Regions from separate parts of the Arthrobacter sp. Sr24 genome, predicted to be linked through region 2. Evidence: predicted binding sites of a transcription regulator. Region 2 holds the regulator's gene; the other holds the start of a gene.
What was found. Region 2 encodes HspR, which represses chaperone genes until heat shock. Its sites were predicted from a motif close to AAGTTGAGTCNNNNNGACTCAACTT; they were not measured.
Positions count from the first base shown of each region.

Region 1 (15,216 bases), on a different contig from region 2:
ACCGGTGCGGTCCTAGCAGCTGACGCGTCGTCCGCACTAGCGGCAGCGGCAACCGTGGCCGAGCCCTGCAGCAGCACGGCGAATTGGTCCGCGAAAACGGGGTGCGGGCGCTTCTTGGAGAGTTCAATGATAGCGGCGTAGCCCTTGAATGCGCCTCGGCGGGTCATAAGGTTTAGGTCTTTGAGCGCGCCGGTGGGCAGGCTGGCAGAGGTCTCCGAGTCGCCGGAAAAACGGAACGGGCGGTACTTTTCGAGCGCTTGCTCGGTGCCGTCCACGCTCAGGGCAATGAGGTCGCCGTCGATGACGGTGATGATCCGGTCGACCCCGGGCATGGGTGAAAAGGGCCCGGCCTTGGCTACTTCGGTGATGCTGATGCGCCAATCCCAGTTAGTGCCGGTGGTCCCACTGGGTCCTGCCGCGACTTGGCGGGTAACGCCGTTCGCCCACTGGGCAGCTTTGAGTGAGGCGTATCGAATGATCTGCATTATTTATCTTCCGCGTTCTTCTCGCTGTACACGTGCAGGCGTTTGAGGTCTGACGGCCGACGGCGTAGCTTGCGTTTGTAGTACGACCAGCCTCCGGTAATGGCTAGGGACACGGCAAAGGCCAGCACGATCTTCAACGGCAGATTCACGCGGGCAAAAGTGAGCACCAGGATCATGGCCGCGAAACTGGCGAAGTTGACGATGATGTCTAGCCAATCGGTCTTATTGCGCATGACTCAAGCTTACGCGGCCCCAGCTAAGAGGGAGCGCAGGGTTAACCGATGACTACCGGTAGTTGCTGGCGAAGGGGCGGTTAGTAGGGACAATCTCCTTCCCTAGCGGCATCAACGATACCGGGATCAACTTCAAGTTGGCGATGGCCAAGGGAATCCCAATGATGGTCACTGCCATGGCAATGGCCGTGGTGACGTGGCCGATGACAATCCAAATGCCGGCAACCAGGATCCAGATGACGTTTCCTAAGGTGCTCGCCATGCTTGTTCCGCCCGGCTTATCAACCACCATCCGGCCAAAGGGCCAGAGGGCGTAACCGGCAATGCGGAACGATGCAATGCCCCACGGGATGGTGACAACCAAAATGCAGCACACAATCCCTGCAAGGAAATAGCTCATGGCGAGCCAGAAACCGCCAAAGATCAGCCAGATAAGGTTCAAAATTGTCTTCATCATTCCATTGTGCCTGCTGGCCCTGACAAGCACATCAGGGTTACCCCTGTACTAGCCCTGACTTCACACCCAGTACCCAGATTCCAAGAAGCCTCCGGTGCTACGCTGATCAGCAACACTCCCGCCGATCCCAACCTCTAAGGAATCCCCGCTTTCATGGACTTAGGCACAGTTTTTTTGATCCTCATGCTGGTGATCATTGCCATCGTGTTAGGCGTAGGAATCACCTTAGCTGTCTTGGTTTCCCGTGGGGTGCTGGGTTTGGTCAAGATTGGCAAGCCCAAGTATGAGTCCGCCAAGCGCAGCGCCCTGAAGGTCCGTGCCGAGTCCAGCACCGGTCCCGTGGCCGAGATCCTCAAGCAGCGCGTGGCCCTGGCCGAAGCTTTGGAAGCGACCGGCCGATCCCTTGCCGTAGCTCAAGGAGCCGGGCAGTACACAGGAAATCTGGAGCCTATTTTCGCCTCGCTGCAGCAGGCCGGAAAGGTCATGGAGCACCATCTTCTCGTGGCCCAGCAGGAGCCCGAACGTGCCGTCCAGGCTCTCTATGCCAAGACATTGGGGACGCAGGTCAATCAAATCACCCAGACCGCTACGGGTGTTCGGCAAGCCCTCGCCAGCACCGCCGCGCCCGCTGGCGACGTGGACCTGAAGAACCTCACCCGGACCCTGGAAATTGAAGCCACCATGCTCACAAAGTGGGCCCAAACGTACACTGAACTCGGCGACGACTAGCCCGTCTCCATGAGTATTTTAGCCAAGATCGCAGAGCTTTTTCGGCCCAAATCTTCCCGCAAGAAGCACGACGGCGGCGCCCCCTCCAGTGGCCAACTCACCTTAAGCGACGCCCGGAGCAAACAGCAAGCCGCGGTGCAGAAGATGCGCAGGGGAGTGGCTGATGTTTCAGTGAGCCGGCAGCGCTTAGACCTGCAAGCCGATGACCTGCAAAAGGCCATGGAGCGATTGACTCAGCAGGCCCAAAAGTCCCGCAGCGAAGGCGATGAAACCTCCGCCCAATCTGCCATGAACCGGCATTTGATCATGGGCGGACAACTATCCGATCTCGTGTCTCAGCGGGACGCCCTTGCGGAACAGGAAACCATGCTGATTTCTGCACTAACGCAGCTGCAGGCCCGCGCGGCCGGTTTCAATGTGACCGTAGAAACGCTCACGGCAACGCAAAAAGCGGCCGTCGCCAACCAAGATATCGCACAGGCCTTGGAAGAATTCAACGAGGGCCACTAAAAGCCCTCCGCTCTGTCATTCATCCGTGAGGTATGGCTGTTTAGCCCGCTCTAAACGACCAAACCTCACGGATGAATGCGTCAGGTGGGCTGCGAGGTGGCTTTGTGCCCCGAAGCAGTGCCCCCAAGCAGTGCCCCGAACCTCAGTGCTCCGTGACGTCCCCGGAAACCATGTCAAAGGTGAAGCCGCGCCGTGCACCGGAGGTGACCATGCCGGCGTCGACCCCCATGTTGAACTCCAATGTCAGGGTTCCTGCCGCAATGTCCGCCTCGGTCACCGTGCAGGTAGCGCTGAAACTACGCGCGGTACCAGGGAGCTGCGGATCCCAGCCTAGGAGTGCAACGATCCCCTCCGATCGGCTCTCCATGAAGAGCGCCACCTTAGGGGAGGCCGTGCCGGTGTTATGCACCCGCCCAGAGAACGCCAGCACATCCCCTGCCTTGTATCCCGGGACCACGGCGCCGTAGTTTAGATCTTGGGATTCACGGTTGGAGAGAACCTGCGGGGCATCCGCGGAATAGCCCTGGCCAACTTCCTTCCAAGCCGAGGGATCCCAATCGCCGTCGGTCTGCGTCAGGACAAAATTCGCACCCACGCTCTCCCACACGGCGGGGCGGCCGGGGGTGATGGAGCGCAGCACCACGTCCAGCGCCACGCAGCGCGAGGACGCCGTGCCGGAATCGTGCGTCAATGAGCGGGACGGGGAGGCCAGCAGATCCGCGGGATCCACAGCAGCAAACACAATTTCCTGGTAACCCTGACGCTCATACAAAACGCCGATCCGCCCGTCGGGCAGGCGTGCTGCCGTGGAATATTGCGAGCTTCCACCGCACAGTTCGACGCCGAATGGCCAGGTTGCGCCGTTGTCTTGTGAGAGCTTCAGAACTGTATTGCGGCGCAGCGAGGAATCGTGATTGTGAGTGGCAATGAGCCAGTCAGTGGTCTCCGGCGTGGCTAGTGTTACGACGTTAGGAAGACCGTCAAAGCGGGCTACGGAGCCGTTGTCGCTGGGGTCCGGAAGTTCTAGGTGAGGCCGCGCCGCAGTGTAGCTGAGGCCACCGTCCGTGGAAATCGCGGTGAGGCGGTGCGGGGTGGCACGCGAATGCATCAGCAGCGTGCCGTCACTTAGGCACACCACCTTGTTTTCATTGGCGCCGGCAATGAATTCGCCCAGCGCCCACGTCTCACCATGATCGTCGCTGTACGCGCTAGCGGCCTTGATCTCGCCCTCATGAAGCAGCGCAAATTGTTGCACTAACCGTCCGCTAAAAGGCCCAGTATGAATGGCAATCCCGGCCCCAGCTGCGGCAAAGAGGCCGGTAATTCCGTCTCCCTTAAGCATGGAGGTGAGGCGGCGGTGTTGCCAGGTGACGCCGTCGTCGTCGGAAAAGCTGAGGTCTGCGTGCTGGATGGCGTCCTGATCATCAAGCCCCGCCGCGGCCTCGAAGAATCCGGCGTGCGTGCCCGCCGCGTGGAAGAGGAAGATGCGCTCCGTTGCGGGGTCGATCAGCAGGCTAGGATCGCCGTAACCGTCCAGACCCGTGCCTGTCCGGACAGTTTGCTGCGGTTCCCACGTGGCGCCGTTGTCTGTGCTGCGGCGGATTAGCAGATCGATGGGGTTGGGGAGATCATCGAGGTTGGGGCGGCCGTCGTAGGCAGCCAGAAGTGTGCCGCGGGGCGATACTGCCAGGGCAGGGATGCGGTACTGCCGGTGCCCCGCGACGCCGCGGCGGGCCAGCACATGTTCGGTGGGAACAGTGGCTGGCAGTTCAGTTTCCGTCAGCGACGCTGCTGAGGTAGGACGTAGCATCATGAAAGCAAGTCTAGCCGTGATCATGTCCGGACGGGCGGACGGGACAGGTCGGTGTCTAAACAAGGAAAGGGCAGCAAAGGACCGGACGTTGCGCCAGCCTAGATCCAGCCCTGCTGCCACGCTTTCTCGGCGGCATCATGCCGGGAAACAGCGTTGAGCTTCAACATGGCGGAGGAGAGATAGTTGCGCACCGTTCCCGAGGCCAAATGCAGTGACTTGGCGATCTCGGCCACGCTGGTGGTAGAACGGCTCACGCGCAGCGCATCCAGCTCGCGGTCCGTGAGTGGGCAACGCTCAGCGGTCAACGCGGCCGCAGCAATCTCCGGATCGATGTAACGTTTTCCGGCCGCAACATCCCGAATAACATGGGCCAGCTCCTGCGCTGGGGTGGATTTGGGCACAAAGCCAGACACCTTAGAAGCTAGGGCCCGGCGCAGCACGCCCGGGCGGGCATGGCGGGTCACGATGATCACGCGCGTGTTCACGGTAGCTAGAATTTTCGTGGCCGCCTCGAGCCCGTCGGCCTGCGGCATTTCCAAATCCAATAGGCAAATATCGGGGTTCGTGGCCAACGCCAACTCGGCGGCAGCGACGCCATTATCGGCACTCGCTACAACATCGATGTCGTCCTCGAGCCCCAGCAGAGCCTCCAAAGCGCCGCGGATCAGATGCTCATCGTCGGCTATCAGCAGCCTAATTCGGCCGGGATTTAGGGTCTCAGTCATGCGGGTATTCCTTTGCTGGGGACCCACGCCTGGACCTCGAAGTGGTCGGTACCCATGGTCGTTTCAAGTGTTCCGCCGGCTGCCTCGAGCCGTTCCCGCAGACCCAATAACCCGGTACCTGGCGTCACTGACATGGACGACGGCGTGCCGTCACCTCCGTCGTTGCGGATGGTCAGTTGGACCCCGCCATGTGCTGAAGCCACGGTCATGGTGGCGTGGGTGGCCTCGCTGTGGCGCAAAATATTGGTGGTGGCTTCACGGACTGTCATGGCCAGTGCCTGTTGAGCTGCAGCTTCGGCAGGCAGTGATTCCAACGTCAATTCACAGTGTGCCCCGGCTGCTGTGAGAACCTCGCGGGCATTCTCCAACTCATCCGCCAAGGACGTTTCCCGGTAGCCCGAGACCAGTGATCGGGTTTCTTCCAGAGCTTGTTTGGCGATGAGTCGGGTCTGGTGAATGTTCTCACGGGCCGCCTCGGGATTGCGGTCCAGAAGCCGCTCAGCCAGTTCCGATTTCAGGGCGATGACTTGCAGATGGTGGCCTTGAATATCGTGCAGGTCCGCGGCGAAGCGAAGGCGTTCCTGGGCAACAGCCAATTCCCCGGCCATGAGCCGGTGCCGGTCCAGCTCCACCACTACCTGCCACCACCACAGGCTACTGATGAGAAATAGCGGCATGCCGGCTGAATACACCAGCAACAGCCGTGAAGGATAATCGTGCGGAATCGGATCAGACGGCCCCATCCAATAGTGATGGATGGCGGCAAAGGCCAGAAGCGAAAGGACGCCGCCTGCCACTGTTAGCCAGCGCTGCCTTTTCGGCAGTAGACAGGCGATGAGGGACACCGCCAGCCATAACGGAATGGCAGCAATCAATGCAGAGTCAGGGGTGAGCAGACCCAAAGCCCAGACAGCACCGGAGGTGAGTAGCATGGCTACTGTCCATGCGGTATGGGGAAGTTCGCCGCCTAAACCCGCCTGTAAGAACCAGCAGTAGCGCACTTGGATGGCCACGGCGAAAACCAGGACAAGCAGCAACAGTCCAGAAACGACGTCGTGCGTGGCAGTGAAATCACTGGCGACAAAGCTCAGCAGCATGAAGTGCAGAACCAGCAAAACGAACACAATGGAGCCCAAAGTATAGGTCCAGGTGGTGCGCACGCTGCGGCCAAGGCTGGTGGTGGGGCGTGGAATTTCCGGGGCGGAGACTGCGGGCATGGGTGTCAGTCTATGGCAATGACATTTGTCATGGATTCGGCGTGTAAAAGTGCAATTCAAGACGTGACAACAACGCACTACTGCGGCCCGGGCTCCTGCGAAAGGATTGATTCATCAACGAATTCCACCGATGAAAGAAGTCCTGATGATCGAGTCACTGCAGCAGTTCACCGCCTCCCTTCCGCCCATGCTGCAATGGGTAGGCGTCCTCCTCGTCGCGGCCATTCCCTTTGTGGAGTCCTACTTCGGTTCGGTGGTTGGTGTGGTGGGCGGACTAAATCCGGCGGTGGCCATTGCTGCGGCCGTCGTGGGCAACGTGGTCTCGATGGTGATTTTTGTTCTCAGCGCCCACCGCGTCCGGGCCAAGGTCGCTGCCGGCCGTGCGCCGAAGGAGATGACTCCGCGACGGGCCAAGCTGCGCAACGCATTCGATAAATACGGAGTTGCTGGCGTGAGTCTGGTGGGTCAGACCATTCTGCCGAGCCAGATCACCTCCGCCGCCATGGTGTCCTTTGGCGCACCGAAGAATGCCGTGATCCTGTGGCAAGTCATCTCCATCATCCTGTGGGGCACCGCGTTTGGTGTGGCCGCAACGTTCGGTGTCTCGGCGATGGGTTAGGGCTGAGGGGCTAGGAGCGTGGGGCTAGGCGACGGTGATGCCTAAGTGTGCGGCGAAGATTGGCGCCAGTAGGCCTAGCTGGTAGTCATCAATGACGACGCCGGACATGGAACCGACGCCGTTGAGTGTGCGGAAGTCTGTGGTCCGCAAATCTACATCCTTCAAGGTGGCCTGTTGCAGATCCAGAGTTCCGATCCGGCAGTTCTTCAGCGCCAGGCGCGTGACGTGGGCGCCGCCCAGATCCAGTTCGTCAATGATGCAGTCGCTGATTTGCAGGTCAATGATCTTTGAGGCGCGCAGGTTCAGGAAATCGATCTTGCCGCCGTCGATCCTGACGGACTGCCAGCTACTGTCATAGAGTTCGGCCGATCCCCAACGAGGTGAGGTGACCTCGGTGTCCCGCCAGCTGGTCCGTGCACCCTTCATGATGGGCGCGAAGCTGTCCTTGATAACAGAGCCGCGGAAACGCACGCCGCGGAGCTCGGCGTCGTTGAGTAGGGGGCCGTTGAGCTCGCATTCCAGAAAATCTGTGGAGGTCAGGTTGACTCCATCAAAGCTGGGCCGGTCAAATCGCTGGCCGTCAAACGTGTCACCTGGACCGAAGAAAGCGTCGTCGTTGTCCACCAGTTCGTGCAGTGTCAGCGGAGTGAGGCGGGGTGCGCGGGTTGCGTTCTTCGAAGCCATGGCTCTAGGTTATCCGCCCGCAGCTTGCACGGTTTTCTGATAGCCCTCCCTGGCCACCCACGCCCACCGTCCATCACCCATGCCCGGATGGCCCGGAAACTGTAGCCATCCTGCACCGCAGCCTCACACTCAAAGATGACCTCCTGCCCTGGCTGAAATGAGCGGTATCCCGGGGCGAGAATGTGGGAATAATGAGCCCAGCAGCCGCCCGGAGTTTCATCAGATTCAAAGACTCCCCAGCCTTCCTCGTCATGCCAGATGCAGACTTTCCCAGTGACCGTCATGGTCAAGCGCTCTTCCTGATCAAGCCACCTGAGCGATGACCTTGAAGCGCTGCAGCACCAGCAGGGTACTGGAATCCACTGTGAAGTGGGGATCGCCCATGGCCTCTCGCATCTCGGTGGAGTGCCAAAAATCTTCGTGACCAGCCCGCCACTGGGCCACAGATGTGTAGCCTTCGCCCTCATCTATGGCATGCTGCAGGTCCACATCGTTCAGAGGAACTGTCCGCACCTCGGTAATCTCGATGACGGCAACCCCTCGGCCTGCTGAGTCAATCACCACTTCGCGCTGGCCGAGCTGTGGAAGCTCCTCGCCTTCCACCTCAAGTTCAACGAGTGTGCACGTGGTGGAGGTCTTGGAGCCGTCGAGGATTGCTGCCACCAGTTGATCGCGCAGAGGACCGGGAAAGGCGAACTCGCCAAGCGGCAGGCCTGCGAATTCGGGCGCGGTGGTCAGGTCAACGGAAGCATCATCATTGGACATCTGCTCACTCTACGTGCACAGCTAATCTTTTTAGTACGGATGCACTATAAAATCCTACGGGGTCAGGGTTGCTAGTTCCCGAGTGAGGTTGAGGTGGGCCTGATCCGCCCACAGTTCACGTCCCTTTGGCGTGTGGAACAGGGGGTTTAGTGCCAGCAATTGCCGCAGTACGGCGGCTCTCCCCTTGGTGAAATCTCCCGCCGGAACATGGGCGTAGTCCCGCCGAACTCCGGCTACATACCGCGAATATTCGCTATCTGAGCCACCCAGAATGGCGAGGTCAGCATCGCATAGGAGGTGCCCGGCGTCGTCCTCGGGGGAAGGTGAGTGGGTGGCGGTCAGGCGCACCAATCGCGCCACCTCGGCAACTTCCGACGGCTCCATCATGTCGTTTAAGCTCATTTGTACTAAAACGGCTGAGTCTTCCTCATCCGACGGCGATCCGTTGTAGACCGCATCGTGAAACCAGGCCGCCAGCGCCACTGGCCGGGGAATTTCCCGTCCAGTGAGCGCGTCTAGTGCCTCCAGAACTGCCAATAAATGAGTCGCGGAATGGTAATGACGGTGTGGTTCGTTCCATCGGCTCAGCAAATCCGTGCCCAGCTCCGGATAATCCGGCATGAGCGTATTCCAACGCCGTTCCAGCACGGAGCCGACGGACTTCACCCGGTATTTCGCCTTGATGCGAAGGCCCGACGCCATCAAGGTGCGGGCCAGCTCTTTCCCTGTCAGTGGCACCGCCCCGGCTAGGACCAGCTCATCGTAGAGACGCTCGGGAACATCGTAGTGATCAAGGTCAAAGGCGCGGTCGGTGACGCCGTTGGCGGACGCAAAAGCATGGAGTTCGGCCACCGAGGCATCGGAGATCAAGTGCGAGAACACGGTCCCATGGGCCGGCCAGAAGGGTGGATCGATAAAGATCATGGCTCCAGTGTAGGCCCGGGAACCGGAGGGCCTCCAGCGCAAGATGGTGACAGGGGCGCCCGCATCCCACATAGACTTTCTTCGACCACCACATCAACGGAAAGCCGGCGGTAATGCGCAACGAAGACTCCAGCGTCCAGGCCACATTCAACAGCATCGCCCGGCGCTATGACCTGATGAACCGGCTCATGACGCTGGATTCGCATAAGCGCTGGTGCAAGGAAGTCGCCGAAAGTGTCACGGCCGCCCCGGGTGCCAAGTACCTCGACCTAGCCACCGGAACGGGCGTCATTGCCAGGGCCGTCCGCGCGCAGAGCCCCGAGAGTGCCATCATCGGAGCCGACTTTTCCGAGTCCATGCTCGATGTTGCCCGAGGCGTCCAGGACAGCTCCGGCATCGTGTGGCAGTTTGCTGACGCCCATGAGCTGCCCTTTGACAATGACACGTTCGACGGCGTGACGCACGGTTATCTGCTCCGGAACGTCAGCGATCTGGATAAGGTCCTGAACGAACAGTTCCGGGTCTTGAAGCCTGGCGGTGTGGTGTCCGCCCTGGAATCTTCCCCGCCAAGTGGCATTCTCGCTCCGTTTATCCGCGTCGGCATGCGCGTAGTGATCCCCACGCTGGGGACGGTCATTGGCCGCGACCGCGACGCCTACAAATACCTGGTGAGCTCCACCCTAGGATTCCTGACCCCAGCAGCGCTGAAGCTCAGGTTTGAGCGGGCCGGATTTGTGGACGTTCAGGTGAAGCCGAAGTTCATGGGCACGAACATGATTTGGACGGCACGCAAGCCTGGGTGACTGCGAAAAATCCACAAGCGCTGCCGCCGGATGCATCTACGGTTCGGGCTCTTCGTAGCTGAATAGCTCCTCAATGCTGGTGTTGACGGTTCGGGCCCGACGGAATGTCAGCGGGAGGCTCGGGTTGAAATTTCCCCGCTCCGGGGCCATTACCCTCTGACGAAACCTGCCATGCGTTGACGTCTGCTGCTCCTGCGAGCAGCAGACTGCATTGCGGGAATGGGCTATTTGCTTCTCCAAGACTGTGCTGCCGCAAGGAAGTTGCTTTTTCTCCGGTGGTAGCGGAACCAGAATGCACCGCGGGCCAAGATGACGGCACCAACAGGAGGACGCTGTCGTAGCGACGCAGCGTCGATGCCAAGGGATCTTTGTGTGATGAAAAATGGCGAACGGATTGAGCCGCAGGGCTATTGAATTCAGTCTGACACACTCTATGCACGCCATTCGTGCTATTGCTTGTTTTTTGCGAGAGCATGGGATTGTCAGCTACTTAGGGGGACCCGGTAGTTCTGCGCAGCATGGAGCCGTGCAGTTTGACCGAGTCTTCAAAATGAACATCTTGAGGAGCAATCATGAGAGCAGCACGTTACTACGACCGCAATGACATCCGTATCGAGGACATTGCCGAGCCTGAACTCAAGCCGGGAACCGTAGCCATTGACGTTGCTTGGTGCGGGATCTGCGGCACCGACCTGCACGAGTACTTGGAAGGGCCCATCTTCGTTCCTCCCGCCGGTCACCCGCACCCGATCTCCGGCGAGTCCGCTCCCGTGACATTGGGCCATGAGTTCTCCGGAACCATCACCGCGCTGGGTGAGGGGGTCACTGATCTGAGCGTAGGAGAAAGCGTGGTGGTGGAGCCATACATCATCGGTGCGGATGTGGATACAAGCGAAGGTGCGCCGTATCAGTTGTCCAAGGATATGAACTTCATCGGATTGGGTGGTCGCGGTGGTGGGCTGGCCGAGAAAATAGTCGTGGAACGGCGTTGGGTTCATCCGATTGGTGACATTCCCTTGGATCAGGCCGCGCTGATTGAACCTCTTTCCGTGGGGCATCATGCCTACGTGCGTTCCGATGCAAAGGCCGGTCAGGTTGCCATCGTAGGTGGCGCAGGGCCCATTGGCTTGCTGACCGCGGCTGTGCTGAAAGCTAAGGGCCTGAGAGTCTACATCTCCGAACTTTCCGAAGCGCGCAAGGCTAAAGCGTTGGAAACTGGTGTTGCTGATGCCGTCTTTGACCCCCGTGAGGTGGACGTTGCCTCACGGGTCCGCGAGTTGACGAATGGTCAGGGTGCGGACGTAGGGTTCGAGTGCTCATCGGTGCCAGCTGTCCTGGATATGCTCCTGGATGCCGTCCGCCCTGGTGCGGTCATCGTCAATGTCTCCATCTGGGGGCACAAGCCGGCAGTGGACATGCCGAAGTTGGTGTTGAAGGAAGTGGATCTGCGCGGCACCATTGGGTACGCCAATGACCACGCGGACACGATCGCACTCGTTCAAAGTGGCAAGCTGGACCTTTCCCGGTTCATCACCGGGAGGATCGGGCTGGATGGGCTGGTCACCGAAGGTTTTGAGCAGTTGATTAATAACAATGAAGAGCACGTGAAAATCATCGTGAACCCGCGGGGCTGAAAAGCGCACCGCCCTTCATGGCTAAGGGGTGCCGCGAGACTGAATGTCAGTCTCCTGGCATCCTTTTTGCGTCTCGGACACAAGCACCCCGCTTTTCCACCCCGCTTTTCGCCCACGGAAAAATCTCCGGAATATTTCCCCCAAACACCAAGTTGAGCGTAGTAGACTCAACTTTATAGACTTGAGTAATCAACCAACGAAAGGACCTCTCTTGGACGCCAAATTCACCACAAAGAGCCAGGAGGCTCTTTCTGCCGCCGCCATGAACGCCTCAACCGCCGGCAACCCCACCGTTGAGCCCGCCCACCTGCTCAAGGCCCTCATGGACCAGCGCCAGGGTGTGGCCGTCGCGCTCCTGAAGGCCGCGGGGGTGGACCCGGATGAGGTCAGCGTCGGTGCCAGCGCTGCCATTCGCAACCTCCCGGCGTCATCCGGCACGTCCGTGGCGCAGGCCCAGCTCAGCCGCAACACGCTGATGGCAGTCCAGGCTGCCCAGCAGGCCGCCGAGCGCATGGGGGACAGCTACGTCTCCACCGAGCACTTGCTGTTGGGCCTGGCGGACGACGCCGGAGCAACAGGAAGTGCCCTCCGGCAAGTAGGTGCCACTCGGGCCGCGCTCGATGCCGCGCTGCCCACCGTGCGCGGCGATGGCAAGGTCACCACGCCGGATCCGGAGAACACCTTTGAGGCCCTGGCGAAGTTCGGCGTAGACATGACCGCCATTGCCCGTACCGGAAAGCTTGACCCGGTGATTGGCCGCGACGCCGAGATTCGCCGCGTCATTCAGGTGCTGAGCCGCCGCACTAAAAATAACCCGGTGCTGATTGGCGAGCCCGGTGTTGGTAAGACCGCCGTAGTGGAAGGCCTGGCCCAGCGCATGGTGGCCGGCGATGTGCCCGAGTCGCTGCGTGGAAAGACCCTCATCAGCCTCGATCTGGCCTCGATGGTGGCCGGAGCCAAGTACCGCGGCGAATTCGAGGAGCGCCTGAAGGCTGTGCTGGAGGAAATTAAGGCCTCCGATGGGCAGATTGTCACGTTCATTGATGAGATTCACACGGTAGTTGGCGCCGGCGCATCCGAAGGTTCCATGGATGCCGGCAACATGCTCAAGCCCATGCTGGCCCGTGGCGAGCTGCGACTGATCGGCGCCACCACTCTGGATGAGTACCGCGAGAACATTGAAAAAGACCCCGCCCTGGAGCGTCGTTTTCAGCAAGTATTTGTGGGTGAGCCCAGTGTTGATGACACCATTGGTATTCTGCGCGGACTCAAAGAACGTTACGAGGCGCACCACAAGGTGGCCATTGCAGACTCGGCCTTGGTCGCCGCCGCCACGCTGTCCAAACGCTATATCAGCGGTCGCCAGCTGCCTGACAAGGCGATCGACCTGATGGATGAGGCTGCATCCCGCCTGCGTATGGAGATTGATTCCGCTCCGGAGGAGATTGATCAGCTGCGCCGTGCTGTGGACCGTTTGACCATGGAAGAACTGGCGCTGACCGGGGAGAGTGACCCCGCCTCAATTGAGCGCTTGGAGACCCTGCGTGCCGATATGGCTGATAAGAAGGAAGAACTTTCCGGTCTTAACGCACGCTGGGAGGCTGAAAAGGCCGGGCTGAACCGGGTTGGTGACTTGAAGGCAAAGCTCGATGAGCTGCGGTCGGTGGCTGAGAAGGCTCAGCGTGATGGCGACCTCGAGCAGGCTTCGCGGATCCTGTACGGCGAGATTCCGGCTCTGCAACATGAGTTGGAGGCTGCCGCTGCCGAGGAACAATCCGCGGACAAGCCTGAGCTGATGGTGGCCGAAGAAGTCACCGCCGATGACATTGCCGAGGTCATTTCGGCGTGGACCGGGATCCCCGCCGGGCGCATGCTGCAGGGTGAAAGTCAGAAGTTGCTGCAGATGGAGCAGGTCTTGGGATCCCGGTTGATTGGCCAAGCTGCGGCCGTGACTGCCGTCTCCGACGCCGTTCGCCGTGCCCGGGCGGGCATCAGCGATCCGGACCGGCCCACGGGTTCCTTCCTGTTCCTGGGGCCCACCGGCGTTGGTAAAACCGAGCTGGCCAAGGCGCTGGCTGACTTCCTGTTCGACGACGAGCGCGCCATGATCCGCATCGACATGAGCGAATACTCCGAGAAGCACTCTGTCTCGCGCTTGGTCGGTGCCCCTCCGGGCTATGTGGGCTACGACGAGGGTGGGCAGCTGACTGAGGCCGTGCGCCGTCGTCCGTATTCAGTGGTGTTGCTCGATGAGGTAGAGAAGGCCCACCCGGAAGTCTTTGACATTCTCCTTCAGGTGTTCGACGACGGCCGGCTCACCGATGGGCAGGGCCGCACGGTTGATTTCCGCAACGTCATCATCGTACTGACCTCCAACTTGGGTTCGCAGTTCTTGGTGGACCAGGCGCTGTCTGAGGACGAGAAGCACAAAGCGGTCATGTCCATTGTGGAGGCCTCCTTCAAGCCGGAGTTCCTGAACCGACTCGATGAGATTGTCATGTTTGATGCACTCAATATCGAAGAGCTGTCACGGATTGTGGATCTGCAGGTGCAGTCGTTGTCGGCCAGGTTGTATGAGCGGCGCCTGACCCTTGAGGTCAGCGATGCCGCCAAGGCGTGGCTGGCCATGACCGGATATGACCCGGCCTACGGCGCCCGACCGCTGCGACGGCTGGTGCAGCGTCAGATCGGTGACCGGTTGGCCAAGGAGATCCTGGCCGGGTCCATCGTGGACGGGGACGCTGTTCTGGTGGACACCGCTGCCGACTTTGATGAGCTGGACATGGACTCTACGTCTGGGCTGACCGTTAGCCGCAAATAGGGCGTCGGGCTAGCTGTGGATTAAGCAACAGGGGCTGTGATGATTGGGATCGTCCCAAACATCACAGCCCCTGTTCTTTCATGCTGGCGTTGCTGGCTTGCCGTTGCTGCCTTGCTTACTCGGTGAGTGAGATGTCCAAGGGGTTGCCGCCACGGGTGTCGCGGACCAGACAATCGACACGGCGGTCATTTGAGTTGTTCCACGTGTTTTCAGTCGGGTAAGCCGTCGACTGGGTCAACGTCTTAATGCTGGCGGCTTCCGTGGTCAGCGTGACGTTGTCACAGACCTCTTTCGCTTTGGCCTTGAGCGCATCGAGGCCAGGGAACTCATCAGAATCCTCGTAGTAGAAGGCACCTACCAGCTGAGCGTCGTGAGGGCTGCTGCAGTAAACCACGTCCGCCGGTGCGGAAGCGGTTGTGAAGTCGCGCAGGCAGTCGCCTTCCAGCCACTTCAACGGAGAGACGCTGGCCAGAATCAGATCTGTATCGGAGAGAGTGTCCGTTGTTGGGTCAACGCCAGAGTCAACAGTTTCGGCTTGACCTGGGGTCTGCTCCTGCGACTGGTTTGCGGTCTGCGTCGATTCCGTGTTGTTGGAGCCGTTGTTGAAGATCAGACTAATCACCAGCCACAACAGCAAGCCCAGTAGGGCAACTCCTACGAGTGCGACGCCGATAATGATGAACAATTTCTTGTTCCCACCACCCTGAGAGTCGCCGGGCCCACCCGGGCCCTGGTGCCCGCCAAACTGACCAGGACCGCCGTAGCCTCCCGGGCCCTGGGGCCCGCCAAACTGGCCG
Region 1 is NZ_JBTNDB010000010.1:81,303-96,518, reverse strand. Features, by position in the region: gene ACX80D_RS09070 (HutD/Ves family protein) at 1-485, opposite strand, end outside; gene ACX80D_RS09065 (hypothetical protein) at 485-718, opposite strand; gene ACX80D_RS09060 (YccF domain-containing protein) at 771-1,172, opposite strand; gene ACX80D_RS09055 (hypothetical protein) at 1,329-1,904, shown strand; gene ACX80D_RS09050 (PspA/IM30 family protein) at 1,914-2,414, shown strand; gene ACX80D_RS09045 (sialidase family protein) at 2,557-4,227, opposite strand; gene ACX80D_RS09040 (response regulator transcription factor) at 4,326-4,952, opposite strand; gene ACX80D_RS09035 (histidine kinase) at 4,949-6,169, opposite strand; gene ACX80D_RS09030 (hypothetical protein) at 6,315-6,788, shown strand; gene ACX80D_RS09025 (pentapeptide repeat-containing protein) at 6,813-7,472, opposite strand; gene ACX80D_RS09020 (ASCH domain-containing protein) at 7,776-8,237, opposite strand; gene ACX80D_RS09015 (DUF4031 domain-containing protein) at 8,292-9,161, opposite strand; gene ACX80D_RS09010 (ubiquinone/menaquinone biosynthesis methyltransferase) at 9,275-9,964, shown strand; gene ACX80D_RS09005 (2,3-butanediol dehydrogenase) at 10,537-11,598, shown strand; gene clpB (ATP-dependent chaperone ClpB) at 11,810-14,419, shown strand; gene ACX80D_RS08995 (hypothetical protein) at 14,535-15,216, opposite strand, start outside.
Region 1: clpB (ATP-dependent chaperone ClpB) is a predicted target of HspR. The motif match lies at 11,748-11,772, and genes of this name have one in related genera.

Region 2 (15,216 bases):
CACATTTTTGGCACAGGGACGAACAGGGTAAACATGCCCGCCAATACTGCGTAGGATTGATAGATGTGGTTCTGCCCCTAGGGCCACTCCCAACCGACAGGTGGAACAGTTCCGTGACGCACCCCTCCGCTGGAACAAATTTGATGACGCGGATCGCCGAATTTACTGAGATGTCCATTACCGCCGGCCGTGTCTACGCCGACGAGGACCGGGTCAGCAGCATTGTGCTGGAACCGGCCACTGGGCTGCTCTCCGGCAAAGTATTAGGAACGCAGGTCTACCGGGCCACAGCCAAACTGGTCCGTGAGCACGACGGCGTGATCGCCTGCCGCGTGGGAATCTGCAACTGCCCCGTTCGGCAAAACTGTAAGCACGTGGTGGCCCTGATTGCCGCCGCCGAAAGCGACCCCGCCTTCACTGATTTCTTTGTTCCGGAAGAAGCTCCGCGGGAACCCACGTTCTTGGAAACCCTGCTGGCCAAAGCCAAGGACAGCAAAGCCGCCCCCGCTCCAGCCCCCGACGCTCCTGCCGTGGATTCGTGGGAAGCGGCCCTTTCGGCGCTGCTGCCGCCAGCCGCGACCGGCCCCAGCCCGGATACCCCGGCATTGGGCCTGCAATTTGAACTTCATGTGCCGCCGCCGCGCTTTTCCTACCGGGGCCGCGGCAGTACCGTGCCTTCGCAGCCGGTCCTCAATGTCCGTCCTGTGGTCATGGGAACGCGGGGCAAGTGGGTCAAATCCGGCGTCAGCTGGGCCACCTTGGGCTACCTCACTTATGGTGGCGCCCACGATCGTACCCAGCTGGAATGGCTCACCGAATTCTTGTCCTCACACAGCCCTCGCCAGTTCAACCACGGCAACGCCGGGGCTTGGCTGTCGCTGAACGACTTTGCCGGACGGAACCTGTGGCAGCTGTTGGCCACCGCGCACAAGAGCGGTGTTGCCCTAATCCAGTCGGGCTCCGGGGACCCTATTCATGTCAGTAGCCTAGAAGCTACTCTTCAGCTCGATGTCACACAGGGTGAGTCCGGCTCCTTGGACGTTGGTCCGCTGATAGAGCTCGACGGCGCACCCGTCGCCGCCGAGGTGGTGGGTGCTATTGGCTCTCCCATCTATGGTTTGTTCTTCTCCAATCAGGGCGAGAACGACGCCACGGCTGCATCCAGCACGCCCAACCGCTCCTCCACGGCACCTGGCACTGTGACCTTGGCGCCGCTGCCCGCCGGCACCTCACCGCAGCTACTGGATTTTGCGTTACGCAAGGAAACTGTTCACATCCCGGAGCAGGCCAGGGATAAGTTCCTGACTCAGTTTTATCCCCAGCTCAAACAGGCAGCACCGGTGGTCTCAGCCAACAATTCGGTGGAGTTGCCAGCTTATGTGGAGCCCACGTTGTCGCTATTGGCCGCGTACGGCAGCGATCACACGGTGCGGTTGCACTGGGAATGGCACTACCCCGTAGGTACCCGGGTCACCTCTTTGCCGTTGTGGCCCGAACTGGGTGAGACCGCTGTTCGGGATGCCGGCGCCGAGGCACGGATCTTGGAGCTGGTAGGCGCGCCGTGGGAGGACATCACGGCCATGGGTGTGGCCGCCAACCATTCGTGGGGTGAACCCACCTTGGCTGGCTCGGCTTCCCTAAGCGGTCTGGACACACTCACATTCACCGAAACTGTGCTGCCCCGGCTGCAAGACTTGCCCGGCATTAAAGTTGAGACCAGCGGTGACATCGCCAGTTACCGTGAGGTCACAGAAGCTCCAATCGTCACGATTTCCACCAAAGCCACCGATGAACGGGACTGGTTCGATCTGGGCATTGTGATCACGCTAGAGGGCCAGTACGTCTCCTTCGCGGCCGTGTTCTCCGCCTTGGCCGCAGGGAACACGCGCATGCTGCTGCCAAGCGGTGCGTACTTCTCCTTGGACCGCCCGGAACTGCACCAACTGCGGGCGCTGATCGATGAAGCCCGCAGCCTCAATGACAGCAAGGACGGCCAGCTACGAATCAGCCGCTTCCAAGCTGGTCTGTGGGACGAATTGGCTCAGCTGGGCATTGTGGATGAGCAGGCCCAGGCGTGGCGCGAAGCGGTTTCCGGACTGCTCGACGGCGGATCACCGGATCCGCTGCCCGCTCCTGTTGGGCTGAATGCGACGCTGCGCCCTTACCAGTTGGACGGCTTCAACTGGCTGCATTTCCTCTACAGCTTTGGGCTGGGTGGGGTGCTAGCCGATGACATGGGTCTAGGTAAGACCGTGCAGACACTAGCTCTGGTGAGCCAGGTCAAGGCCGAGGACCCGGACCTGAAGTCACCGTTTTTGGTGGTGGCACCCACCTCCGTGGTGGGTAACTGGGCCAGTGAAAGCGTGAAGTTCGCGCCGGAGCTGAGGGTGGTTACTGTCTCTGAAACCTTTGCCAAGAGCGGACTGATCTCCGCAGATTTCTTTGCCGGGGCCGATATTGTCATTACCTCCTACGCGCTCTTCCGCATTGACTTTGCCGAATACGCCATGCAGCCCTTCGCCGGGCTGATCCTGGATGAGGCCCAGTTCGTGAAAAACCACCAGTCCAAGGCGTACCAGTGCGTGCGCAAACTGAAGGTTCCCTTCAAGCTGGCCGTCACCGGTACCCCCATGGAAAACAACCTTATGGAGCTGTGGGCCTTGCTGTCCATTGTGGCCCCGGGCTTGTTCCCCAGCCCGAAGCGTTTTGCCGAGTTCTATCAGCGCCCCATTGAAAAGAACGCCGACTCCGAGCTGCTGGCGAAACTGCGTGCACGGGTCAAACCACTCATGCTGCGCCGCACCAAGGAACAGGTCATTGCAGATCTGCCGGCCAAGCAGGAACAAATCCTGGAAGTGGAACTCAACCCGCGGCACCAAAAGATCTACCAGACCCACTTGCAACGTGAGCGGGCAAAGATCCTGGGACTGTTGGAAGATGTGAACAAGAACCGCTTCACCATTTTCCAGTCGCTGACGCTGCTGCGTCAGCTCAGTTTGGACGTCTCTCTTGTGGATGAGGGCCAGGCGGGTGTGCGCTCCTCGAAGTTGGACGTGCTCTTTGAACAGTTGGAGGACGTGGTTAAGGAAGGTCACCGCGCCCTGATTTTCAGCCAGTTCACTGGCTTCTTGGGCAAGGTTCGGGAGCGGCTCATTGCCGAAGGCATTGACTTCACGTATTTGGACGGAGGCACCCGGAATAGGGCCGCCGTCGTCGATGAATTCAAAAATGGTGACGCCCCGCTGTTCCTCATCAGCTTGAAGGCCGGTGGTTTCGGATTGAACCTGACCGAGGCTGACTACGTATTCATTTTGGATCCATGGTGGAACCCGGCGTCCGAGGCGCAGGCCGTGGACCGTACGCACCGCATTGGCCAGAAGAAGAACGTGATGGTCTATAGGCTCGTCGCCAAGGACACCATTGAGGAAAAGGTCATGGCGCTCAAGGCCAAGAAATCCCAGCTGTTCTCTGATGTGATGAGCGGGGATTCACTCTCAGGCGGGGCTTTGACGGCCACGGATCTGGCCGGGCTGTTCCGAGACTGATATTGCGAGGCTCCAAGTGAGCTGCGAGCATAGAAAAGCGCTGACCATGCAGGCCTTTACGGCCTGGCTGGTCAGCGCTTTTTTGCTGTAATCGACTTCTTCGTAGGAAGTTCTTGTTGGCGCCACACCACCAGGGCTTGGCTGCGGGGGCGTGGACGTTGACCCCTTGCCAGGGCCACGATGTCTCCACCCAACAGTCCGGCAGCAAACACCCGACTGTTGGGGCGCGGTGGTCGCGAGTGCATCTCAGCCGTGACAGCCTCGAGCGATTCGCTTAGCTCCACCACCTTGGCACGCAGCGCATCAACCTGATTCTGCAATTCCATAATCCGCCGAATGCCCTCCAGCGAAACACCCTCTTGGGAGAGCCGTTGGACCTCACGGAGCATGCTCACATCATGCTGTGAATATCGCCGGGCCCGGCCAGGGGCCCGGTTGGGTTTGACGATCCCCATCCTGTCGTACTGGCGCAGGGTCTGCGGATGCATATCCGCGAGTTCGGCCGCCACGGAAATCACAAAGATCGGTGCATGCGGGTCAATAATCATTGCAATTTCCTTCCTTGGGTGGAGTGGGTCGGTGATCGAAGCTGTCGAGATCCAGCGGGTGGAGCGTGTCCGGTGCCGGGTTCGAGCCGATGCCGGAACTAAGCCGGCGGCTACAGCTTGGCTTTATCCGCCAGCCCCGCGCGGGGATCGCCGTCGGCAGTCGCGGCAGCGAAAGCGCGGACTGCCTCTTCGGCTTCCTTACTGAGCTTTTGCGGAACGGCTACGTCGATGCTGACGAGCAGATCGCCGTCGCCCTTCTTGGACTGCACGCCGGCACCCTTGACACGCAAAGTGCGACCCGACGGCGTACCTGCTGGAACGCGGACGCGCACCGTTTCCCCGGTCAAGGTGGGGACGCTGATATCTGCACCCAAGGTAGCTTCGGGGAAGCTGACGGGGACGTGGATTCGGATGTTGTTGCCGTCGCGTATGAAGAATTCGTGAGCCTTGACGTTGACGGTGACCATTAGGTCGCCGGGACCGGCTGCACCGCTCTGGCCCTTGCCCTTGACCCGGACCTTCTGGCCATCTTTGATGCCTGCGGGGATGCGGACATCAATGACTTCGCCATTGGGTTCACGCAGGCCAATCTTGGTGCCGTTGATGGAACCGCCGAAGGAAATACTGGTCGATGCTGTGCGGTCCGCACCCTTGGTGGGTGTGGGCTGAAATCCGCCGAAGCCGCCGCCACCGCCACCAAACAGGTCTGCGAATTCCGGGGGCAGGCCCGAGCCGCTGAAGCCGGGATTGCCGCGAGATCCGCCACGGGGTGCGCCGCGGCCGCCGCCGAAGAGGTCACCGAAGACGTCCTCAAAACCGCCACCGCCTTGGCCAGCTCCGCCAGCACTGAAGCGGGCGCCGCCGCCCATGGCACGGATGGCGTCGTACTGCTCGCGGTCTTCCTTGCTGGAGAGCACGGAATACGCTTCGGAGACGTCCTTGAAGGTCTTTTCCGCCTGTGGATCCCCGGAATTTGTATCCGGGTGGTACTTGCGGGCCAGCTTTCGGTAGGCCTTTTTGATATCGGCTTCGGAAGCATCCTTGGATACCCCAAGAATCTTGTAGAAGTCTTTTTCTGCCCAGTCCTGACTTGCCAAGACGTCTCCTTTCTAAAATTTGTGGGTTAATCCCAAGGGTCGAGTCTGTCGAGGCCATTGGCCTCAACAGACTCGACCACTAGGGGTTTCTTACTCTGGGACTGCCACGATCACCTGAGCGGCGCGCAGAATACGCTCGCCGGACTTGTAACCGTTGCGCAGGACCTGGCTGACCGTGTCAATTTCAACATCGGCCGAAGGCTGCTGAATCAGCGCCTCGTGAATGGTCGGGTCAAAGGCGACGTCAACGGCGTCGATCTTCTCTAGACCGTAGGTGGCCAAAGCCGTTTCCAGCTTGGTGGCAATTGCCGCGAACGGTCCATCGACGATGTCGCCGTGAGTACGCCCAGCATCGATGTCATCCAAGACCGGAAGCAGCGAGTTCAGGACACCGATGACAGCCATTTGGCCGGCAACGGCGCGGTCGCGCTCAACACGCTTGCGGTAGTTGACGTACTCGGCCTGCAAGCGAAGAAGGTCATTCTTCAACTCGGCGGCCTCTGCGGCGTCGCTACCCTGAGCCACGGACTCCTGCGCCGGAACCTCAACACCGTTGAGGATCTCTTCGGCCTGCGAGAGTGCATCGCCTTCGGCACCAGCTGCGGCAGAATCGCCTACCGGGTTGGCCGGATCCACAGACTCGTCCTTTGGGACCTCTTCGGGGTTTACGGATTCAGACATGCTTACTTCTTCTCGTCTGCGTCTTCGTCGATGATCTCGGCGTCTACGATGTCTTCTTCAGGAGCACCATCGGAAGCAGCGGCACCTTCAGATGCGCCGGCGTCGGCCGTTGCACCCTCAGCCTGAGCTGCGGCGTAAATAGCCTCACCCAGTGAAGACTGTGAAGCCTGCAGCTTCTCGAACGCGGTCTTTACGGCTGCGTCGTCGTCGCCTGCAAGAGCGGTCTTCAGAGCGGTGACATCTTCCTTGACGGGATTCTTGACCTCGTCGGAGAGCTTGTCATCGTTGTCAGCCAGAACCTTGTCCACCGAGTAGTGCAGCTGCTCTGCGGAGTTACGCAGATCGGCTGCCTCGCGGCGTTCCTTGTCCTCGGCTGCGTGCTCTTCAGCTTCACGAACCATGCGCTCGATGTCATCCTTGGACAGCGAGGAGCCGCCAGTGATGGTCATGGACTGCTCCACACCGGTGCCCTTGTCCTTAGCGGAAACGTGCACAATACCGTTGGCATCGATGTCGAAGGTGACCTCAACCTGCGGGACGCCGCGCGGAGCCGGAGCAATACCGGTCAGCTCGAACGTGCCCAGCGGCTTGTTGTCGCGAGTGAACTGACGCTCACCCTGGAAGACCTGGATGGCAACCGAGGGCTGGTTGTCATCGGCGGTGGTGAAGGTCTCGGAACGCTTGGTGGGGATGGCCGTGTTGCGTTCGATCAGGTTGGTCATGACACCACCCTTGGTTTCAATACCCAAGGACAGAGGGGTGACGTCGATGAGCAGAACGTCCTTGCGCTCACCCTTCAACACACCAGCCTGGAGGGCAGCACCAACGGCTACAACCTCATCCGGGTTGACGCCCTTGTTGGGCTCCTTGCCGCCAGCCAATTCCTTGACCAGTTCAACAACGGCAGGCATACGGGTGGAGCCACCGACGAGCACGATGTGATCGATGTCAGAAACCTTGATGCCGGCTTCCTTGATGACGTCGTTGAAGGGCTTCTTGGTGCGCTCGAGCAGATCCTTGGTCAGGTCCTGGAGCTTGGCACGGGTCAGCTGCTCATCCAAGTGCACCGGACCGTCAGCGGTAACGGAGAGGTACTGCAGTGAAATGTTGGTGCTGGAAGCCGAGGAGAGTTCCTTCTTGGCCTGCTCAGCAGATTCCTTCAGACGCTGCAGGGCGATCTTGTCCTTGGACAAGTCAATGCCCTTGACCTTGAGCTGGTTGAGCAGGAAGTCAACGATGCGCTGATCCCAGTCATCGCCACCGAGGCGGTTGTCACCGTAAGTTGCGCGCACCTGGATGGTGGAGAACTCGTCTTCGTCCTTGCCAACTTCGAGCAGGGAAACATCGAACGTTCCGCCACCGAGGTCGAATACGAGGATGAGCTCGTCTTCCTTGCCCTTTTCCAGACCGTAAGCCAAAGCGGCAGCGGTGGGCTCGTTGACAATACGCAGCACGTTCAAGCCTGCGATTTCACCGGCTTCCTTCGTGGCCTGACGCTCAGCGTCGTTGAAGTAGGCCGGGACGGTGATGACAGCGTCGGTGACCTTTTCGCCCAGGTAAGCTTCGGCGTCGTTCTTGAGCTTCATCAGGGTACGGGCGGAAATTTCCTGCGCCGTGTACTTCTTGTCATCGATCGCGACTGTCCAGTCGGTGCCCATGTGGCGCTTGACGGAAGCGATGGTGCGGTCGATGTTGTTGACGGCCTGGCGCTTGGCAATTTCGCCAACCAGAACTTCGCCGGTCTTGGAGAAGGCAACTACTGAGGGGGTGGTGCGACCGCCTTCAGCGTTGGCGATAACGGTGGGCTCGCCACCTTCCAAGACGGATACAACAGAGTTGGTGGTTCCGAGGTCAATACCTACGGCACGTGACATAAGTGGTTCCTTTCATGAGCCGCTGTGAACAGTTCCGCCTCTGTGACGGGGTCGCTCAACCAGCGGTATTGAGCGTTCTGCACTCAACTTTACTCAGACTCAGTTCCATGTCAAATAGAGTTGAGCGCAGTCGGCTCAACTTTCACTTTAGGCGAACACGTTCGACGCCGGATGGCCGGGTTTAGTGGTGCCCTTCACCCTTTTGTTTCCCTGATCCCGCCGCCTCTAGGTTTAGCCGTGCCTGCCGCCTGTGGGTTTAGCCGTGCCTGCCGTCTGTGGCGAGCATCCGCATCGAGTTCTGACCTTAGCGGCGAGATGTATGGCTACAACCATGCATCTGGTCGCTAAGGTCAGAACTCGATGAACGCAAAGCGTGTTGGTCCGCACCACAAGACTGGTCCGCACCACAAGACACAGTGGCCACATCCGGTTGGCCAGGCGTAGCCTCCACTTATGAACGAGCAACAGCAACCGCAACAAAGCGGAAAGCAGGGAGATGTTTACACGCACGGGCATCACGAGAGCGTGCTGCGATCGCACGCCTCGCGGACGGCTGAACACTCGGCCGCATATTTGATCCCGCACCTCACCCCCGGGCTGCGCGTGCTCGATGTGGGCTCGGGCCCTGGCACTATTACGGCCGATTTTGCCCGGCTCGTGGCCCCGGGTGCGGTGCTGGGCCTTGACCGTTCTCCGGAAGTGGTTGCCACGGCCACCGCACTGGCTCGGGACCAGCATCTGGCCAATCTGAGCTTTAGCACCGGCGATGTTTACGCACTCGACTTCCCCGATGATTCCTTCGACGTTGTCCACGCGCACCAAGTTTTGCAACACCTGACCGATCCCGTGAGTGCCCTCAAAGAGATGCGCCGGGTGACCAAGCCCGGCGGCATCGTGGCCGTGCGGGACGCCGATTTTCACGGCATGTTCTGGTATCCGGAGGTGCCTGAAATGGATGATTGGATGAATCTGTACCAGCAGGTGGCGAGGCACAACGGGGCAGAACCAAACGCCGGGCGACGGTTGTTGCACTGGGCGCACGATGCGGGATTTGCCGACGTCACGGCGTCGTCCGCCAATTGGCTCTACGCAACGGCAGAGCAGCGAGCCTGGCTGGCGGGCGTTTGGGCGGAGCGAACAGTGGGCTCAGCATTTGCAGAGCAGGCCGTGGCCTACGGATTGGCCGATGCCGGCACGTTGCAACGCATCTCGGACAGCTGGCGTGCGTGGGGTGCCAGCAAAGACGGCTGGTTCCTCATGCCCAATGGCGAAATTTTAGCCCGGGTCTAATCCCTGCGAGGTCGGGCGAGTCCGCGCCGGAACGCTAATCCACCACGAGGAACTGGCCCATCATGCCCTTATCTTCATGCCACAACATATGGCAGTGGTACATGTACGGGATCACGGGGTCAGCATCCTCTCCGAATTTCATGAGCAACCGGATGGTCACACCGGGAGGCGCGTAAATGGTGTCCTTCCAGCCCGCGAGTTCCGGCGGAGGCGGCTGTTCGTTGAGGGAGAGGATCTGGAATTGCACGTCATGGATGTGGAAGTTGTGCGGCTGATTGTGGGCATTGAGCACAGCCCAGGCTTCCGTTGCCCCGGCCTTGACTGAGAGGTCAATCCTGTCCATATCCATGAATTTGTTGTTAATGACGTTATCGCCGAGCTGGAACATCCGCATTTCTCCCGCGAGGGCCGGATCTGGATACTCCACAGCGGCAAGCTGTGCCGGAATCGGGGCTGCTGGACTCAGCGCGGCGGCAGCCTTCAGCAGGAGAATATCCAGCACGTCATGCGCACCGGCGTCTGCCGAACGGGTATCTGAAACACCCAAGTCCTGCGGAAAAGAACGTAATGTCACGGTTTCGCCAGGGGCCGCCGCAACGATGATTTCAGCACGCTCACCAGGGGTCAGCATGATCCGGCTCAGCGGCACAGGTGCTGCCAGGAGGCCGCCGTCGCTGGCGATCATGGTGAACGTGCGGTCATCAGAAAAGCCGAAGTTGTAGCTGCGAGCGCTGGAAGCGTTCAGCAGGCGCAACCGCGTGTGCTCGGCCACCACATTCAGCACGGGGGCGGCCGTGCCATTGACCAGCACCGTAGTGCCCAGCATACCGACGCCGATCCGTGCGGTCTCAACAAGCGCTCCGTTCCCGGAGAGCGATTTGTCCTGGACAATGACGGGAATGTCGTCCACGCCATAGTCGCGGGGAAGTTCCAGCGCGCCTTCTTCATCGTCGTCGAGGATGAACATGCCGCCGATCCCCTTGTAAACGTGGCGTTCGGTCTGTCCGTGCGGATGCGGGTGGTACCAGAGAGTCGCCGCGGGCTGGTTGACGGTCCATGAGGGAGACCAAATGGCGCCGGGTTCAACCATCTGGTGGGGACCGCCGTCGGCTGCCGCGGGTAGGCGCATGCCGTGCCAGTGCAAGATAGTGGGCTCGTCAAGTTCGTTGCTCACATTGAGGCGAATCTCCTCGCCGCGACGTACTCGCAGCGTCGGCCCCAGAAGCGCCCCATTGACGCCCCAGGTATCGGTCTTTCCGCCGGGTACGATCTCCGATTGACCGGCTTGGGTCACAAGATTGAAAATGCGCAGCCCGTCCTTGACTTCCGACTGCGCCAGGGGCGGGACATGCAGCTTATTTTGGAAATCAATCTTGCCGACAGTGGCCAGCGGCTCTCCGCCTGCCGTGCCGCCACACCCTGCCAACGCGGCCATGGCTCCCACACCGAGGCCCAGCGTGGATAGCTGGAGAAAATGGCGGCGGTTGAGACCGAATCGATGTGTGGGAGCGCTCATTTGCTTCATCATAGTTGGACCTTCTGGGAGGATGCTCGACGGCCGAGACACGCACCAGATCTGTCATATCCCGGTCGCTAACCGCCAGCGCACGGACCCCTGGCCCATGGCGCGTAAGCTAAGCGGGTGCAATTTTCCCTTTGGCTGGCCCTGCTAGGCGCCGGCGCCATGATCTCTCTGACCCCGGGTGCGGGCGCCATCAACACCATGTCGAATGCGCTGACCGCGGGATTCCGCCGCTCCATCTGGGGCATCATGGGCCAGCAATTGGCGCTCGTGATCCACGTGGTCATCGTGGCTGCGGGTGTGGGGATCATCGTCTCCAACTCCCCGTTGCTGTTCATGCTGATTCGCTATGTTGGCGCCGCATATCTGGTGTATTTGGGTGTCCGGAAGCTGCTGGCCAAAGCCGAAAAGGTCGACGACGACGCCGCACCTGCCGCCGTCGAATCTGGCTTGTCGATGTTCCGCCGAGGGCTGTGGGTCAATCTCCTGAACCCGAAGGCGATTGTTTTCTTCTTGGCGTTCATGCCTCAGTTCATCCGGCCAGCCGAACCGCTACTGCCGCAGTACCTCATCTTGACCGCAACCGTGGTGGTCATCGACATCATCGTCATGTGGTTCATCTTTGCCGCGGGTGCCAAACAGCTCAAACACCTCACCACCAGTCCCCGCGGACAGCTGATCCTGAACCGCATCTTCGGGATCCTGTTCATCGTTGTGGGTATCTTGTTGGTGCTCGTTTAACAGTTCGTCCAGGTGCGGGCGCCGCACCTCCCCCGCAGGCACCTCCCCCGAAAGCGCGCTCCGCAGCCATGCGCCGATAGACTGAATCAATGACCACTCCCTACCGGATCATCACCGTTTGCACCGGCAATATCTGCCGCTCCCCCATGGCTGAATTCATGGTGGCGGACGCCGCCGCGCAAGCAGGTCTGAACGTTGAGGTGGACTCCGCTGGAACCTCCGCTTGGGAGGTGGGGAACCCCATGGATCCACGTGCCCTAGCCGAGCTGGCTGGCCACGGCATTGAGGCCACCGGCCACACCGCACGTACGTTCAATCCGGTGTGGTTTGCCGAGCGGGATCTCATTCTGGCCTTGGACCTTGACCATTACGAGGATCTGCGCGCTTTGGCACCAAACGCCGCAGCCGCACAGAAAGTTCGCATGTTGCGCTCTTTTGACCCGGAAGTGGCCCATGCCGAGCCCGCTCAACAAGGTATTCACGATCCCTGGTACGGCAACGCCAAAGACTTTGCGCGCAGCTGGGATCTGATTTCCGCAGCCCTGCCCGGCATTGTGGACTATGTCCGTGGCTAGGCCCGTGATCATTGCCGTCGATGGCCGTTCCGGCGCCGGGAAAACCACTGTTGCGGTGGAATTGGCGGCCCTGTTGCGACGCCATCGCAACGTATCGCTCTTCCACCTCGAGGACATATATCCCGGGTGGGATGGCCTAGCTGGCGGTGTGGAACGCTACGTTGAAACAGTTTTGGCGCCCCTGAGTTTAGGCCTGCCCGCCACCTGGACGCCGTGGGACTGGGAAGCCAAGCACGACGGCGCCTCCCGCACCACCGAGCTGGCCCCGGTAGTGATTGTCGAAGGTGTGGGATCTTCACACGGCGGCGCGGCTGCGTACTTGGACGCCGTCATTTGGGTTGATGCGCCCAGCCATAACAGGAAACAGCGGGCCCTTGAGCGCGACGGCGAGACGTATGCGCCATTTTGGGACTTGTGGGCCGATCAGGAAGACCTCCTACTGGAAGGAAGCCTCGTACCGGAGCAAGCGGACATTGTTGTTGACGGTACGCACGGGGTGGCCAACGCTCCGGAGCTGGTGCTAGCAGCCCTGACTCAGCTTCCAGCCATGGAGAATGTACTGGCCCCGGAATTAGCCCGGCGCCGCGGACTTGAGTTTTCCGCCGTCCGGCTCGAAGGATTGCCAGCTCCTACCGAACTCTTCCACGCCCTCTATGGCGCATCCGAGCATGCCGTATGGCTGGATAGCTCCATTGCCGAAAAGAGCGCGGCGGACCGCTCCCGCTTCTCCATCATGGCCGATAACTCCGGTCACTTTGGTCAGCTTGCTCGTCACGAAGACGGCCAAACAACCATATCCGCCGGCCAAGTTACCACCCACATCCGCGGACCGTTCTTCCACTGGCTAGATTCGGTATGGGGGCGCAAAGCAGTGCGCGCCCCGGAACATTACCCTGGCGATTTCACCCTCGGCTGGCTGGGCTACTTGGGTTACGAACTCAAGGCTGAAACCGGTGGCGCCGCAACACCGGAATACCGCCCGCGCCCAGGACCGGGCCTGGACCTGGTCCCGAACCCAGAACCGGGCCTCGGTCCGATTCCGGACGCCGCTCTGCTTTTTGCCGGCCGCGCCCTGGTTCTTGACCACCGCGAAGACTGCCTCTACGTGCTGAGCTTGACGGACGTCCACCAGCTAGAGTCGCACCGAGAAGCGGACCAATTCCTAGCCGCGGCACGAGCTGCCCACGCAACCGCCCTCGCCAACCCCACGCCGTCGGGCATTAGTGAGCGTGACATTAGTGAGCCCGGCATTAGTGAGCCCGGCATCGCCCCGATTTTCACAGCCCGGGACGGCGAGCGCCGCTACAAGGACATGATCGCGGCGGCGCAGGCCCAGATTTACGAGGGCAACTCTTACGAGGTCTGCCTGACCACCACCCTCGAGGCCCACACCGCGCAACCCATGGATCCGTGGGACACGTACAAGGCGTTGCGGAGACGCAATCCGGCTCCTTTTGCGGCGTTTCTGCGACTTGGCGCACTGAGTGTTGCCAGCACGTCCCCTGAGCGTTTCCTGCGCATTGACTCGGATGGGCTGATGCGGGCCGAGCCTATCAAGGGCACCCGCCGGCGTAGTGAAGATCCTGCCGCCGACGCCGCACTCAAGGACGATCTGCGCACCTCGCTCAAGGACCGGGCGGAAAATGTGATGATCGTGGACCTGCTCCGCAACGACCTCTCGCGTTTCGCCCTGCCACATTCACTGACCGTGCCGCGGCTGTGCGCGATCGAAAGTTACGCCACGGTGCATCAGATGGTCAGCACCATCGAGGCTCAACTGGCCCCAGGCAATTCCAGGGCGCAGGCCGTGGCCGCCGCGTTCCCCGCCGGGTCCATGACGGGCGCCCCGAAGATCAGCACCATGGCTATCCTGGATGATCTCGAGGCTGGCCCGCGCGGTATTTACGCAGGCGCTATTGGCTATTTCTCGCTCAATGCGGCCACGGATTTGTCAGTGGTGATCCGTACCTTGGTGTTCCAAGACGCGGACGACGGCGGCACACACCTTTCGCTGGGGATCGGCGGCGCCATCACGGCAGACTCCGAGGACGGCGCGGAATGGGATGAGATTCAGGCCAAGGCACACGGTGTTCTATCAACACTCGGTTCGACGTTCCCGGGCTGATCGGGCTACTGAATCGTGGCCGTCAATCGGGCCACATTGTCCACATAACGAGCCAGCATGGGACGGTTCATCCACTCTTCGAGTTGTAGTTCTCGGGAGATGGAACGGTAGTGATCCTCAACTTCATGCATCCGATTGACCACCTCGCTGTCAATCATCATGACCGTGACTTCAAGGTTGAGCGAGAAGCTGCGCATATCCATGTTGGAGGAACCAATCACAGCCACATCGGAATCCACAGTGAAGTGCTTGGCGTGCAGCACGAACGGCTTGGGGTACAGATATATCCGCACCCCAGCCTTCAACAACGCTTCATAGTAGGAACGCTGAGCGTGGTGGACCAAGAGCTGATCCCCCGCCTCGGAAACAAACAGCTCAACCACAACACCACGTTGGGCTGCCGTGGTGATGGCATACAGCAGGGAATCATCTGGAACGAAGTACGGGCTGGAAATGGTGATGCATTCTTCGGCCGAGTACAGCAAGGTGTTGAATAAGCGGAGGTTGTTCTCGGTGACAAATCCAGGACCGCTGGGTATCACCTGACAGAGCGAACCCCCGGAGAAGGAATCCCAGTGGTAGCTGGCAAGCTGTTCCTCGAGGCTTTCCTCTGTTTCAGCGGCCCAATCCGTGGAGAACATAACGTTGAGCGTGCCCACAATGGGCCCTTCCAACCGCGACATGAGCTCCACCCATTCACGCCCAATTTTGCGGTTCTTCTTACTGCGATAGGAGGGCTCAATGACATTTTGTGAACCGGTGTATCCCACCCGCCCATCGACTACCAAAATTTTGCGGTGATTGCGCAAATCCGGCCGGCGCCACTGACCCTTGACGGGCAGCAGCGGCAGCATGCGCCGCCACTGGATCTCACTGGCTTCGAGCCGTCGAATCATCGCCCTATAACCGGGGACCCGCCACGAGCCAATGTGGTCAAAGAGCACACGTACGCGAACACCCCGTGCCGCCGCAGCTTCAAGCTCTGTGAATAGCCGCTCAGTGCAGTGATCCGAGCTCATGATGTAGAACTCGGCGTTGACGTACTTAACGGCCTTGCTGACTTCATCAGCCATGGCGTCAAGTGATTCCTGATAGCCCTCAATGAGCCGTACGGAGTTACCACCTATCGCTGGGAAGGAACCGAGATTACGATTCAATTCAACAGCGGATTTCACCCATGCCGGCCCCTCATATTCCGGGACTAGGTCCGCAATATCT
Region 2 is NZ_JBTNDB010000040.1:8,646-23,861, reverse strand. Features, by position in the region: gene ACX80D_RS17115 (DEAD/DEAH box helicase) at 171-3,545, shown strand; gene ACX80D_RS17110 (heat shock protein transcriptional repressor HspR) at 3,617-4,093, opposite strand; gene ACX80D_RS17105 (DnaJ C-terminal domain-containing protein) at 4,204-5,190, opposite strand; gene ACX80D_RS17100 (nucleotide exchange factor GrpE) at 5,281-5,871, opposite strand; gene dnaK (molecular chaperone DnaK) at 5,874-7,745, opposite strand; gene ACX80D_RS17090 (methyltransferase domain-containing protein) at 8,199-9,035, shown strand; gene ACX80D_RS17085 (multicopper oxidase domain-containing protein) at 9,070-10,551, opposite strand; gene ACX80D_RS17080 (LysE family transporter) at 10,678-11,298, shown strand; gene ACX80D_RS17075 (low molecular weight protein-tyrosine-phosphatase) at 11,388-11,873, shown strand; gene pabB (aminodeoxychorismate synthase component I) at 11,860-13,998, shown strand; gene cls (cardiolipin synthase) at 14,004-15,216, opposite strand, start outside.